DNA from 3 places in the Photobacterium toruni genome. Region 3 is predicted to be linked to each of the others. Evidence: predicted binding sites of a transcription regulator. Region 3 holds the regulator's gene; each other region holds the start of a gene.
What was found. The regulator PurR, encoded in region 3, represses purine synthesis genes. The targets are predictions, from matches to a motif close to TNANGNAAACGTTTNCNTNA.

Region 1 (4,862 bases), 930 kb from region 3:
AACATCAATTTTACGCATATCATGTGGGCGTAATTCAATCGCCTCACGATAACTTTGATTAGCTTGTAATTCCGCTTGATCAGCCAACTGATCACCTTTTATATAAGGATATGCGGCAATGCTATAATGAGTGCTAGCTTTAAATAATAGCTCTGATGCCGCTAATTTATCACCATTGTTAACCGCAGTACGGGCTAATTGTTGATAATTAGATGCAAGTTGTGACCATTCATAAGTCCAGTTGCCAGAGCGATAACCAATAACAGTATCTAATAGATGCTCACTTGTACGAGGTGCCGTTGAACCTGCAATCTTTGCTAAAACAGCTTCTTGTTCAATAGGGTCAACACCTTGCCAAATCCATTGTGGACGGCGTAAAACACGATACCAACCAAGCTGACTTTCACCATCAAGTGCATTGTTTACATCACCACTACGAACATGCGCAATCTTAACAATATTCGACGTCTCTTTGCTGGTTTGACGTGGAGCAAATAGCTTTTCTGATAAATTTTGTTTTGATGGTTCCGACACGGCATCCTCCAACGTATATATCTCTTTTCTTAATAGACCTAGATAATATACCTAAACCGTCATCAATAATTAAAAACCAAAAAAAAAGACGCCAACAACGTGACGTCTTCACTAAAACTTAGTTTTCAAGCACGATCATCGCCACAATAGTATTGTATTAATAAACCGGCATTTAAATAAATTAATTACTTTTTAGCAATAGGATCAACGAAAGTCACTGCCATATCCCAAGGCTGTTCAATCCAAGTATCTTGTGGAATGCTAACAACAAAATCATCCACTAAATGTTGGCCAGCAGGCTTCGCACATACCGTTACAAATTTAGCTCGTGGGTACATTTCACGAATCTTTTCAGCAGTACCGCCAGTATCAACCAAGTCGTCAACTACGATAAAGCCTTCACCATCACCTTCAGCTTGCTTGATCACTTTCATGTCACGTTGATGATCATGATCGTAGCTTGCGATACAAACAGTATCAACGTGACGAATGCCTAATTCACGCGCCAAAATAGCCGCAGGCACTAAACCGCCACGGCTAACTGCAATAATACCTGTCCACTGCTCTGCTGGTAGCAACTTTTCTGCTAGCTGGCGTGTGTACATTTGCATGTTATCCCAAGTGATGACGAATTTATTACTCATAGTAAAACAACCTCTGAAACAGCGATTTGAAACCGCATAAATTTATGTAAACGTAAATACATCACGCTTATAAGAAAATAATCTTTGCAAGAAATAACGCTGAAATAACCCATACACTGATGTTTACTTCACGCCCCTTGCCACTCAATGCTTTTACAACTGCAAATGTAATAAAACCAAGACCAATACCTTCTGCAATCGAATAAGTAAGAGGCATTAGCAAACATACAACCACCACAGGAGCCGCTTCTGTTAAATCTCGCCAATCAATCGATACCAAGCCTGACATCATCAAAATAGCAACATAAAATAGCGCACCAGCCGTCGCATATGCAGGAACCATTCCAGCTAACGGTGCAAAAAATAATGCTAATAAGAATAACACGCCAACAGTCACTGCTGTTAGGCCTGTACGACCGCCAACTGCGACACCCGACACACTCTCAACAAAAGATGTCGTATTTGACGTTCCCAATAGTGCACCAATCGAAGTGGCAGTACTGTCAGCTAATAGTGCTCGGTTTAAACGTGGTAATTTACCATCTTCACCAATTAAGTTTGCTTTGGTCGCAACACCGACCAATGTACCCGCGGTATCAAACAAATCGACAAACAAAAAGGCAAACACAATTGAAATTAAGCCGACTTCCATCGCGCCTGAAAAATCAAGCTGCATAAAGGTTGGCGCAATGCTTGGTGGCATAGAAATAATGCCGTTATAATCCACTTCACCAACGATAATACTGATAGTTGTTACAATTAAAATCGCAATGAGTACCGCAGCTTTAAAACCACGTTGAACTAAAGATATCGTTAAGAAAAAGCCCAAAGCTGCCATTATTGCAGGAAAGCTTGTTAAATCACCTGCCGTTACTAATGTTGCCGGGCTTGCAACGACAATGCCTGATGTTTGCAATGCAATAAACGCTAAAAACAGACCAATACCCGCAGAAATACCGATACGTAATGAATGAGGAATTGCGTTGATGATCCACTCACGAACTCGCATAACACTCAATGCAATAAAGCATAAGCCCGATAAGAAAACAGCTGCTAACGCCACTTGCCAAGTATGTCCCATACCTAATACAACGGTATAGGTAAAAAAGGCGTTAAGTCCCATACCAGGGGCTTGTGCTACTGGGTAATTAGCATAAAAACCCATCACAAAACAGCCAATCATTGCCGCTAAACACGTTGCAACAAATACTGCACCTTGATCCATTCCTGTACTGGCTAACATAGTGGGATTTACAAAAATAATATAAGCCATTGTCAGGAAGGTGGTTACACCAGCCATAATTTCAGTACGTACGGTGGTGCCATGTTCAGTGAGTTTAAACAACTTTTCTAGCATGCTTCTCGGTTCCTTAGAGAAATACAATAAAGTAACAAACAACGTCAACAAATAGAAAACGATTGCGCAATCCGTTTCGGCGCTGATTATAATCATGCGATCCCTCAATTTCCAGATTTTATCGTTGAAAAGCGTAAAACAATAACTAACCCTGCAGATACTATTTTAAAAAAATGATATTAGTCTTAATAATCATTATGTTATTAACAATTCATTAATGGCTGTTTTTTGAGCGTTTACTTTTTAAAGGACTCAAGAAGAGTTAATAAAGACCGATAACAACAATAAAAAAGTGAATAGAAGATAAAAGCAGCTAAAAAAAACGCCACTTCAAATCGAAGTGGCGGCAGAATGTTGCGGATAACAGGATAGCATTATCGAGATATTCTTAATTAAGGGGGTAAAAAATTACACTTGTCTCGTTAAAAATAACAAAACAATAAAATCAAATTAGTAACGGTAAGGTGTTGGGTAATGAAAATTACTTGTATATACCGTACGATTATTCCAAAAATGTGTCATTGAAGAAAATATTTTCATGTAAATCACCTTTATCATAAGTACACCAACATAATGTCAGTGGGTTGCCCTCATGGCTCACTTATTCTCGGTTCCTTGGAGGCGATATCTCGGGTTCATCCTGAACGTGTCGTGTTAATTATTGTGCCAACTAAGATGGCTTGATCAAACTATAGCCAAAATGAAATAAATTTACAATGTTTTTTTTAACCAGATCACACTTTTTACCTTTATTACTTGAGATATGGCTATTACTGTAAATTTATTACATTATTATTTGATTATATTTAGACCAGCCACTTTTATGTACTTAAAGCATATTTAATCACATATGATGCATGATCATCAAAATGATACGATATGAGGCTACCAATAAGGTAATCATCGCAGAAATCAGTGCTATAAGATTTTATTATTTGCCCTATCACCCCTAAAGACAGAGTGATATGCTAAAACCAAAGCGATGAAAATATTCGTTATCTATTTGTCATTTTACGGCTAAAACCCTACAAAATGACACTAGCCCAATCTCGTATATAAAAAGGAAGGCTACCGTGTCTGAAATTACTCAACTATCACCAAAAGCTGTTTGGCATTTCTTTGATCAGATTTGTTCAATTCCTCACCCTTCTAAATATGAAGAGCAACTAGCACAGTATATTGTGTCGTTCGCACAAGCTGAAGGGTTGGATGTTCGTCGTGATAATACTGGTAACGTTATTATCAAAAAACCAGCAACTGCAGGCATGGAAAACCGTAAAGGCGTTGTACTTCAAGCACACATTGATATGGTGCCACAAAAAAATGAAGACACCGTACACGACTTTATTCAAGATCCAATTCTGCCATTTATTGATGGCGAGTGGGTAACAGCAACTGGAACAACACTAGGTGCTGATAATGGTATGGGCATGGCAACCTGTCTCGCTATTCTAGCGGCAAAAGATATTGAACATGGCCCATTAGAAGTACTATTAACTATCGATGAAGAAACAGGCATGACAGGCGCTTTTGGCTTGGAAGCAGGCTGGCTTGAGGGTGATATTCTATTGAATACTGACTCTGAGCAAGAAGGCGAAGTTTACATGGGTTGTGCAGGCGGTGTTGATGTTGCGTTGACTGTTGATATTCAACGTGAAGCGGTTCCGGCTGAACATCAAGCGGTAAAATTAATTGTTAAAGGCCTAAAAGGCGGCCACTCAGGCTGTGATATTCATACAGGTCGTGGTAACGCTAATAAATTAATGGCGCGTTTCTTAGTGGGTCATGCTAATGAGCTTGATCTACGTATCAATAATTTCACCGGTGGTAGCTTACGTAATGCCTTACCACGTGAAGCAACGGTAATTGCAACCTTACCTGCTGCAAACATTGATAAACTTAATACATTATTTGCTGAATACCTACAAATCGTTCGTGCAGAGTTAGGTCATGTTGAAACTGACATTACTCTATTTACCGAAACATGTGCTCTGCCTAGCGATATTATGATGTTAGCCGACCAAACACGTTTAATGCATACGTTAAATGTTTGCCCTAACGGTGTTATTCGCATGAGCGATGATATTGAGGGTGTTGTAGAAACATCATTAAACATGGGTGTGATCACGACTGAAGCTAACACCGTAACAATCTTATGCCTAATTCGTTCATTGATCGACTCAGGTCGTAGCTACGTTGAAGGTATGTTGCAATCATTGGCAGCCCTTACTGGCGCACAATGTGAAGCATCTGGCGCATACCCTGGTTGGAAACCCGATGCTGATTCTGAGATCATGCAAGTTTTCCGTGATACCTACCAGCAGATG
Region 2 (4,862 bases), 1.4 Mb from region 3:
GTCGATAATGTTTGCCCACTTTGTTGTTGTAACCATGATAATGACAACCAACAATTGATCAAAGCGCCACCTTGTTGCGCTACAAAGTGAATCGCTTGCTGATCTGAGTGCCAAGTTTGAATATCAGCGAATAATATATTTTGGTTCATCTAATTTTTACTCTTGTAAAAGTCGTCTTAATTCACGTTGTACTTGTTTAGCTCCTGGACGTAATCCCCGCCATAGCATAAAACTCTCTGCTGCTTGTCCGACTAGCATTCCAAGACCATCAATAGTTTTGCTGGCATTGTGTTGTTGAGCCCATTGATTAAATGGGGTGATACTGGAACCGTAAACCATGTCATAACAGCAAGTATGCTGACCAATAACTGATGCTGGCACCGCGGGAACATTACCACTCAAACTCGCTGATGTTGAATTAATAATTACATCAAAACACTGTTCACCCAAAGCATCAAAAGCGAGAGCTTTAATATCACCATATTCTGCAAATAAAGCGGCAAGTTGTTGCGCTTTGGTTAATGTGCGATTACTTATAATGAGTGTTTGTGGTTGCTGAGCTAATAAAGGCAGAATCACTCCTCGTGCAGCACCACCTGCACCAATTAATAAAATACGCTTATTTTTAAGGGAGACATGTTGCTGCAATAAATCTTGCACCAAGCCTTCGCCATCGGTGTTATCACCTAATATACCACCATCATCGAGGCATTTTAGCGTATTTACTGCCCCCGCTAATTGAGCTCGTTGCGTCAGTTGAGTTGCATACTCAAAGGCTTGCTCTTTAAATGGCACCGTAATATTGCAACCTTTACCACCACCGCTAAAAAAAGTGTCCATTGCCGCAACGAAACCATCAAGGGCTACTAATTGGCTAAGGTATTCCATATTCTGGCAAGTTTGGCGCGCAAAAAGGGTATGAATGAAAGGGGATTTGCTGTGGTTGATGGGATTACCCACCACGATATATTTATCCATAGTCCATTACTCAAATAAAAGGGCCGATATATCGACCCTACCACTGGATGAAACAACTGCCAAACATTGCTGCTGTGATTTACCATTCACGAGGATAGAGATAATCACGACTCAAACGTGCTTCTGCAGAATCTGGTTGTGGTTGATAACAATATTCCCAGCGCGCTAAAGGTGGCATCGACATTAAAATAGATTCAGTACGCCCCCCGCTTTGCAAGCCAAATAACGTGCCGCGATCATAAACTAAGTTAAATTCAACATAGCGTCCACGACGATACAGCTGAAATTCACGTTCGCGCTCGCCATAGGGTAATTGATGTCGCTGAGCCACTATCGGTATATAGGCATCAATAAAACCATTACCGACCGCTTGAGTGTAAGCAAAGCATTTATCAAAGCCCCATTGGTTAAGATCATCAAAAAACAACCCACCAATACCTCGAGTTTCATCACGATGAGGAAGAAAAAAGTACTTATCACACCATGCTTTATGCTGTGTATAAATATCATCACCAAACGGTGCACAGATCGCTTTTGCTGTATCGTGCCAATGGCGGCAATCATCATCAAATGGATAAAAAGGGGTTAAATCAAATCCACCACCGAACCACCACACAGGCGCTTCACCGTCTTTTTCTGCGATAAAAAACCGTACATTAGCATGAGATGTCGGTACATAAGGGTTATTAGGGTGGATCACTAACGACACCCCCATCGCCTCAAAACGTCGTCCCGCAAGCTCTGGACGGTGAGCTGTTGCAGAAGCCGGCATCTCATCACCATACACATGAGAAAAGTTAACTCCTGCTTGCTCAAACACTGTACCATTACGCAATACTCGGCTACGACCACCGCCACCTTGCTCACGTTGCCATTGATCTTGCTCAAACTCAGCACCGTCATCTTGTTGTGCCAAAGCCTGACAAATAGTATCTTGAAGATGAAGCAAAAAAGTTTTTACGGCAGTCTTATTGAGAGCTATCTGGTTACGATCAATCATTCATTACCCCTGACGGAAAATATTACCTGTTTGGGCATCACGAATTTCAGAAGGATTATTACGTCCTCCCGTCTCACCATTTAATATCGCAGCCAATTTATTCCCCAGTTGTTGTTCTACATCAGCTACGGTACGACCCGGTTCTAGCCCAGTTAAATTAGCACTGGTTGAGGTTATCGGCTTACCAAACTGACGACAAAGTTGTTGAACTAATGGATGGGCAGTAACACGAACGGCAATGGTAGAAAATTGACCCGTTAAAAAAGCAGGCACATTAGCTTTGGTTGGCATAACCCAAGTAACAGGCCCCGGCCATGAAGCTAACACCGCTTGCTTCTGATGCTCGGTTAATTGGCTATCGTCGATATATGGCAATAACTGCTCATAATCAGCGGCAATTAAGATCAAACCTTTCTCTACTGGACGTTGTTTTAATGCCAGTAGTTTATTAACTGCCTGTTGATTATCAGGATCACAACCAACGCCAAATACAGCTTCTGTTGGATAAGCAATGACTTGACCTTGCTTTAGGGCTGTAACCACTTGTGTAATATTTGTCACAAATTCCTCTACTTTTTATTCTGCTGATATTTTATTTTTAGTTATGGTAATCATCATACCGACACACGCCTAACAACACCATTGAAGGTTAATCATAGCGTAACTTTACCAACGCAAACGTTTCCCTTTGCACTAAATCACCGTATAATGACGCAACTTGCACTTTAGTTGTTCATTACCTATAGGAGATTGGAATGAAAGTTGGAATTATCATGGGATCTAAATCTGATTGGCCAACCATGCAACATGCCGCAGAAATGTTAACGCGTTTTAATGTTGCTTATGAAACTAAAGTGGTTTCAGCCCACCGTACTCCTCATCTGTTGGCTGATTATGCTGAAACAGCACGTAGTCGTGGTATTAGTGTCATTATTGCAGGTGCGGGCGGGGCGGCGCATTTACCTGGCATGACTGCTGCATTTACCAGTTTGCCAGTACTCGGTGTACCCGTGCAATCTCGCGCTTTAAAAGGTATGGACTCACTATTATCAATAGTGCAAATGCCAAAAGGAATTGCCGTTGGTACGCTCGCAATTGGTGAAGCAGGTGCCGCCAATGCTGGTTTATTAGCCGCTCAAATCATTGCAACGCATAACCCTGAAGTTTTAGCGGCAGTAGAAGCATTCCGCCAACAACAAACAGATACCGTACTTGATAATCCTAATCCTGCAGAGGATGCATAATGAATCAAGTCTTAGTTCTGGGTGCGGGGCAACTAGCACGAATGATGGCATTAGCTGGTGCACCATTGAATATTAACGTCATCGCCTATGATGTTGTTAATAGTAATGTTGTACACCCACTGACTCAACAACACCAATCACTCTCGCTGATTGAAGCCATTGCTGCTGCCGATGTGATCACCGCTGAATTTGAACATATACCTACCGATATTTTATCGCTCTGCGTTGCGAGCGGTAAATTTAAGCCTCATTCAGATGCAATAAAGGCCGGTGGCGATCGTCGTATCGAAAAAGTGTTATTAGATCATGCCAATGTTGCCAATGCGCCCTATTACATTATTAATACTCGTGCAGATCTCGATACCGCGATCACGACCCTAGGCCTACCTATGGTGCTAAAAAGTGCTTTAGGTGGTTATGATGGCAAAGGTCAATGGCGCTTAAAAACTCACGATCAAATTGAATCAGTATGGCGCGAAATGGCGCTGTGTATTGCGGCAAGTGATAATCAAGCGATTGTGGCTGAAAAATGGATAGATTTTGATCGCGAAGTGTCTCTAATTGGTGTTCGTAATGCTATCGGTGAGGTTAAAACCTATGCCCTCAGTGAAAATGTACACACTAATGGCGTACTCAGCCTTTCTACCGTCATTGTTGGCGACCCCACACAGCAACGACAAGCACAGCTAATGTTTGCCGCAGTTGCTGAACAACTCAATTATATTGGTGTGTTAGCTTTAGAGTTTTTTGAGGTTAATGGTGAACTATTGGTCAATGAAATTGCACCTCGCGTTCATAATTCAGGTCATTGGACTCAACAAGGCGCAGAGACATGCCAATTTGAGAACCATCTTCGTGCAGTATGCAACTTACCATTAGGTGGTACTGAGCTTATTCGTTCAAGCGCAATGCTCAATATTTTAGGACAAGATAGCGTGCCTCAAACAGTATTGGCGTTAGAACATTGTCATGTGCATTGGTACGGCAAAGAAAAACAAGCGGGACGTAAAATGGGGCATATCAATATTTGCGCAGCGACGCCCGAACAACTGCAATATCAATTAATGTTGTTAGGACAGTTATTACCAGCACAAGATTTTCCGACCTTACCTCGCTAAATAGCAATGATAAATAAGCCTGCATCGTCATGCAGGCTTATTGGATATTGTTTAATGTAACCACTACTTTTCAGCATTCTGATAAGCATTACACTGGCGATCAGCACATTGTAATTTAATACCGCTCGCTAATTTCTTTTCTATCAATAATCCAAAACCACACAACTGACAAACGCCAACAATCGGCTTATTGTTAACAGCAAAGCGGCATTGTGGGTATTTATCACACGCATAAAACAATTTGCCATAGCGTGACTTACGCTCAACTAAGTGCCCTTGATGACACTCAGGACAATCAATATCAGTTTGTTGTGGTTTTTTTTCTGGTGATGCGAGGTAATGACAGTCCGGGTATGCAGAGCACCCGATAAACATTCCATAACGACCTTGGCGTAATACTAATGGTTGCGCACATTCAGGACAGGGCATATCTAGTTGTTTAACAATATGACCATCATTTTGCTTAAGCGGTTGAATATAATCGCACTTAGGATAATGTTCACAACCTAGAAATGGACCATG
Region 3 (4,862 bases):
AAAGGTTTTACCCATAATGAGAATGTTTTTTTGGTTAATATACGCAAAGTATGTCCTTATCAAATGAGAATCACATCGACTCTTAAGTAGCAAGACCGAGAGAAGCGATATTGTATTTCATTTATAGACAAAAAATTTTTTTATTCGATAATTTATTAGTAATAGCAAATGATAAAAAGTGACATAACAGTATGTTAAATAAGCATAATGATATATGGGTGTGATGTTTGATAACGAATGGTTTTGTAACGTTAAAAATACGTTTAAGAAAAGTGAGAATGAGAGCGTTACTATAAGTAATAAATAGCATTATAAATGACAGTTTGTATTTTGATTCATTTTGCCATAGGTCTTATACCAATCTAACTAAAATAATGATCTAATTTAAGCCATCATTTTTAAATGAGATTCGCTATGGACAGCCTAAACAATACCGACTTTAAAAAGCTTGCTCGCCAACAAAAAAAAATTCAAATGAAAATGAGATTACTTGCCTTGGAGCACTTCAAGGAAGGTAAATCTCGTACTCAAATTGCTAAATATCTCAAAGTTAGCCGAACAAGTGTTAATAAATGGGTGAGTGTCTTTCTTGAAGAAGGCTTAGAAGGGCTTCAAGAAAAAACGCGTAGTGGTCGCCCTGCATTTCTCTCACCTAAACAACGTGAGCAGCTATCCAATTATATTAAACTTAAAGCTCAAGACTCTTCTGGCGGGCGATTAATAGGCGCGGATATTCATGCTTACATTCTCAAAGAATTTGATAAAAACTACCACCCAGATTCTATCTATTATCTACTTAAGCGCATGGGCTTTTCGTGGATAACATCACGGTCAAAACATCCAAAACAATCACAGCAAGCTCAAGATAATTTTAAAAAAATTTAAAATTGAAACGATCCTTAAGATCCCAGGACATATAGCGCTCGATAAGGTCGATGTATGGTTTCAAGATGAAGCAAGATTTGGACAACAAAATACCACTACCCGTCTTTGGGCTGAACGAGGAACTCGACCAAGAGCGATAAAACAACAGCAGTTTGAATATGCTTATCTATTTGGTTCGGTGTGCCCAGCAAGAGGAGTTGGTGAGGCGTTAGTGGTACCTTGGGTAAATAAAGAAATAATGACTGAGCACCTTGCTCAGATATCACGAACCACAGAAAAAGGTCGTTATGCTATTGTAGTGATGGATGGTGCAGGCTGGCATACTGACGATATTGCTAATCCGTTTAATAATCTCAGCATCATCAAACTTCCACCATATTCCCCAGAACTTAACCCAATAGAACAAGTTTGGAGTTGGTTACGACAACACTATCTCGCTAATCAAAATTTTTCTGATTATAACGACATTCTCGATAAGGTCTGCCTTGCATGGAATCAGTTTAATGAATCGGCTTCACGCATCACTAGAATGTGTTCAAGAGATTGGATCAACCTGACCAGTTAATTTTCCAGATTGGTATTACTATTCAATTGTAGCTAAATACTAAGCTTGATAGGAATAGCTAAATCGGTTTGTAAATGTATATGCGGAATAAATTAAAGAGGCACAGGGCCTCTTTATTCTTAAGCGTCACTTAGCCAGTTGACGAATATATTTATTATAGTTTAGCTAGCAGTTCATTGCGTCTGCTTTCTGGTATTACTGACCAATGTTGGCCATGTATAGCGCCTTCCAATGCCCATAGTAATTCCAAACTTAAAGATGCCTCTTGTATTTTTTGTAATGCTTTATAAGCGTCGAGTGCACCAATATTATGGAGTTGTTCAATCGTTTTAATACCTACTTTTTTAAGCATCCTTTCATTTGAAAGGCGTAGGTTTGGTAAATCTTTTATTCTATCAGGAGTGCAACATTCTTTTGCTTTTTTGTCAGCTTGTGCTGCCTTAAGAGAATAGTTTGCTTGTTCTTTGATTTTTTCAGGTTGTTCCCACCATTCATCAAGAATAGCATAATGTTTTGTTATGACGGGAAAACCGCGCTTTTCATATATATAGGGTTTCAAACCCGCTTGTTTAAATTCCTCTTCATTTTTTGCATTTGCTCTGAGATGGAGTTTATTATTAACGACTAGTGCGAACATTGTCTCACCAGCGAAAATACCAAAACCGCCAAACATGGATCGCGATTTAATATCCCCTAAATGATCTAATAGCTGTAATGAATTTTTTAATATTGGTTTGTCCATACTTCTACTCGGTGAATAAATGAGTGTCACCTAACATTAAAGTAGCTGTAAATTAACTTTGTATTATTAAAGTTATTTACGAGATAAAATTTCTACTTTAAATCATCCATGTATTACTTTATAAATAATATTATCAATAGTGAAGTATTATTTATATCTTGTAAGTCTTTTGCTTACTATTATATGTATTTACGGGGTTCATTATATTCGATATTTTAACAAGATGACTTTGAATATTAATAGTGACTGGTGAATCTGTGATATTGTTCATGTTTTTACGGCGATGACAATTTTGAAAGCGCTGAGAGTTGAATTGAGGTGTTAGAAAAAAAGCCAATATAAATATTGGCTTGATAAGTAGGTTGTCGTATTAGCGTAAATCTTTTACCGACTTGCGCTCTACAATTGCAGGCGCCATTTCAAAAATTTGACGTTCATGATCTTTGTTCTTCATTCGCTCCATTAAGATTTTAATGGCTGTTTTACCTAAACGACGTTTCGGCTGATGAATAGTCGTTAGTGGTGGCGCGAAGTAAGGGGCAAGATCAATATTGTCGTAACCAATAATAGAAATATCACCAGGAACGCGTAATCCTGCTTGTTCAAAGGTACTAATTAGTGCCATTGCCATGATGTCATTGAAGCAGAAAATAGCCGTTGGACGCTCTGCCATAGCAATATATTTTTCAGCTGCTTTCACCGCAGAGTCACACTCAAAGTCACCTTCAAGGATCCAGTCTTCATTAACGGTTAAGTTAGCTTCTGCCATGGCTTTATTAAAGCCCTTTAAGCGTTCACGACAAGTAGATTTATCTGTATGGCCAGACAAACACCCAATACGGCTATGACCATGCTCGATAAAGTATTTAGTCGCAATGTAGCCACCTTGTTCAGCATTATCCTGAATTTTATCGGTATGCGGGCTTTCTGGACCCCAGTCCATTATCACCATTGGCAGGTCTTTTTGACGCTCAAGCAGATCCAATAATTTCTGATCAAGATCGGAACACATTACTAATAAGCCATCAACACGCTTTTCCGCAAGCATGCGTAAGTAATCATATTGCTTAGAAAGGTTACCTTCCGTATTACATAAAATTAGCGTGTAGCCTTCACGGTAACAATACTCTTCAACACCATGCACAACTTCAGCAAAGAAAGGGTTAGTTGATTTAGTTACCAACATACCAATGGTGCGAGTGGTATTACATTTTAGACTGCGAGCAACAGCACTTGGTGCATAATTGAGATCTTCAACGGCTGCCAGTACTTTCTTCTGTGTTGCTTCTGCGACAAAGCGTGTTTTATTGATCACGTGTGAAACTGTTGTCGTTGAAACACCAGCCATACGTGCAACATCTTTAATGGTTGCCATATTTATTCTTCTAATAATGGGTGCTAGAGATGTTTCTAGCTAATCGTGAGGTACCAAATTGAGTAATTACTGAGATGAATATAATTCAATGTTTTTAGGTAAAGTTTCTCGTTAATTATTCAATTTGGCACCGATAATGTGTCTATTGCATACTTAAATAGTATTAACACCAAAAGCCGCATTTATTCGCGGCTTTTATAATTATTACATGTTTTTCAAGTGTAATCGCTTGCGTTCACATTTTACTGAGTGTTACGCGTAGTGCAACGTTTCAATTGTCTGGGAGTAAATTATTTGACAACTATCAACAAAAAATCGTAATTTTCAGCAAATTTAATGGAATTTACAACCGACATTTAAAAATATGCTGCACTTTAATACTATGATAGTAGGTAAGGATAGTTATGAACAGAAACGTCTCAATTATACACTTGATTAACTATTTAAGGCTGTCTTTGGTTAGTATCTTATGGTTGAAATGCCAGAACAGAAGCGGTAATTACACTCAGTGGGTACCATTAAGCGCAATGATTAAATTTATTTTGGTTGTTATTAATGACGGGAAGTGTCGGTTTAGGGTGTTATAGCAGACTCTAGCGACGGTAATATTTGAGAAGTTGATCCCGATCATCGTAATTTAGAGCGAAACTTGAACTCAAGTAAATACCTGTGATAATTAGTTTATTACATTGCTTATTTATTCGGAACAATATGATGACGGAAGAACATAAAAAGGGTATTTGGTTTGCTTATATTGCCAGCTTTCTAACCCCGTTTACTTTATTATTGTCAGGAATTATCGCCATTATTTATGCTGGTTATAAACTTGATAAAGGCGCTGATGAAGTTGCCTATAGCCATTACTACACTATTATTCGTAGCTTCTTTTTGTTTTTAACCTTCTTTGTAGTGTTAGGCGTTTCTGCAGCAACAACCACAGGAATGATTGCTGGTGCTGAATATTGGGTACATAGTGATCTTCTAGCGAAGATATTGAGCATATTACCTTTTGTTGGCGGTGCGATTGCTATTGTTGCAATAGTGGTATGGTTTGCCAAGATCGTAAATGGAATGAAATTGCTTAGTCAAAATAAAGCGATTAAATTATCGTAATAAAAAGAGTTGCGCATTATCATGTGCAACTCTTTTTTTATGCTTTAAATAGGCTATTAACTTATTTGCTGTATTGTTTTTGTAGTAAATATTGACGCCACATGAAGATGATAATGTTGTTGTATCGCTAGAGGTAAGCAATTATCTGTAACAACACAAGGATCTAGACCACAATCTTGAAC

Region 1: the regulator PurR is predicted to act here: its motif matches at 2,586-2,605, upstream of OC457_RS10585 (NCS2 family permease).
Region 2: the regulator PurR is predicted to act here: its motif matches at 2,649-2,668, upstream of purE (5-(carboxyamino)imidazole ribonucleotide mutase).

What each region holds. Positions count from the first base shown of each region.
Region 1 is NZ_AP024854.1:2,227,410-2,232,271, forward strand. It holds gene frsA (esterase FrsA) at 1-534, opposite strand, end outside; gene gpt (xanthine phosphoribosyltransferase) at 720-1,178, opposite strand; gene OC457_RS10585 (NCS2 family permease) at 1,246-2,535, opposite strand; gene OC457_RS10590 (aminoacyl-histidine dipeptidase) at 3,609-4,862, shown strand, end outside.
Region 2 is NZ_AP024854.1:2,954,385-2,959,246, forward strand. It holds gene OC457_RS13840 (DUF1488 family protein) at 1-149, opposite strand, end outside; gene aroE (shikimate dehydrogenase) at 157-978, opposite strand; gene hemF (oxygen-dependent coproporphyrinogen oxidase) at 1,058-1,978, opposite strand; gene tsaC (L-threonylcarbamoyladenylate synthase type 1 TsaC) at 1,982-2,539, opposite strand; gene purE (5-(carboxyamino)imidazole ribonucleotide mutase) at 2,734-3,222, shown strand; gene OC457_RS13865 (5-(carboxyamino)imidazole ribonucleotide synthase) at 3,222-4,340, shown strand; gene OC457_RS13870 (DNA topoisomerase family protein) at 4,404-4,862, opposite strand, start outside.
Region 3 is NZ_AP024854.1:1,296,467-1,301,328, forward strand. It holds gene OC457_RS06170 (carboxymuconolactone decarboxylase family protein) at 1-47, opposite strand, end outside; one part of gene OC457_RS06175 (IS630 family transposase) at 415-873, shown strand; one part of gene OC457_RS06175 (IS630 family transposase) at 875-1,450, shown strand; gene OC457_RS06180 (TfoX/Sxy family DNA transformation protein) at 1,605-2,192, opposite strand; gene purR (HTH-type transcriptional repressor PurR) at 2,563-3,567, opposite strand; gene OC457_RS06190 (hypothetical protein) at 4,282-4,680, shown strand; gene OC457_RS06195 (trypsin-like serine protease) at 4,737-4,862, opposite strand, start outside.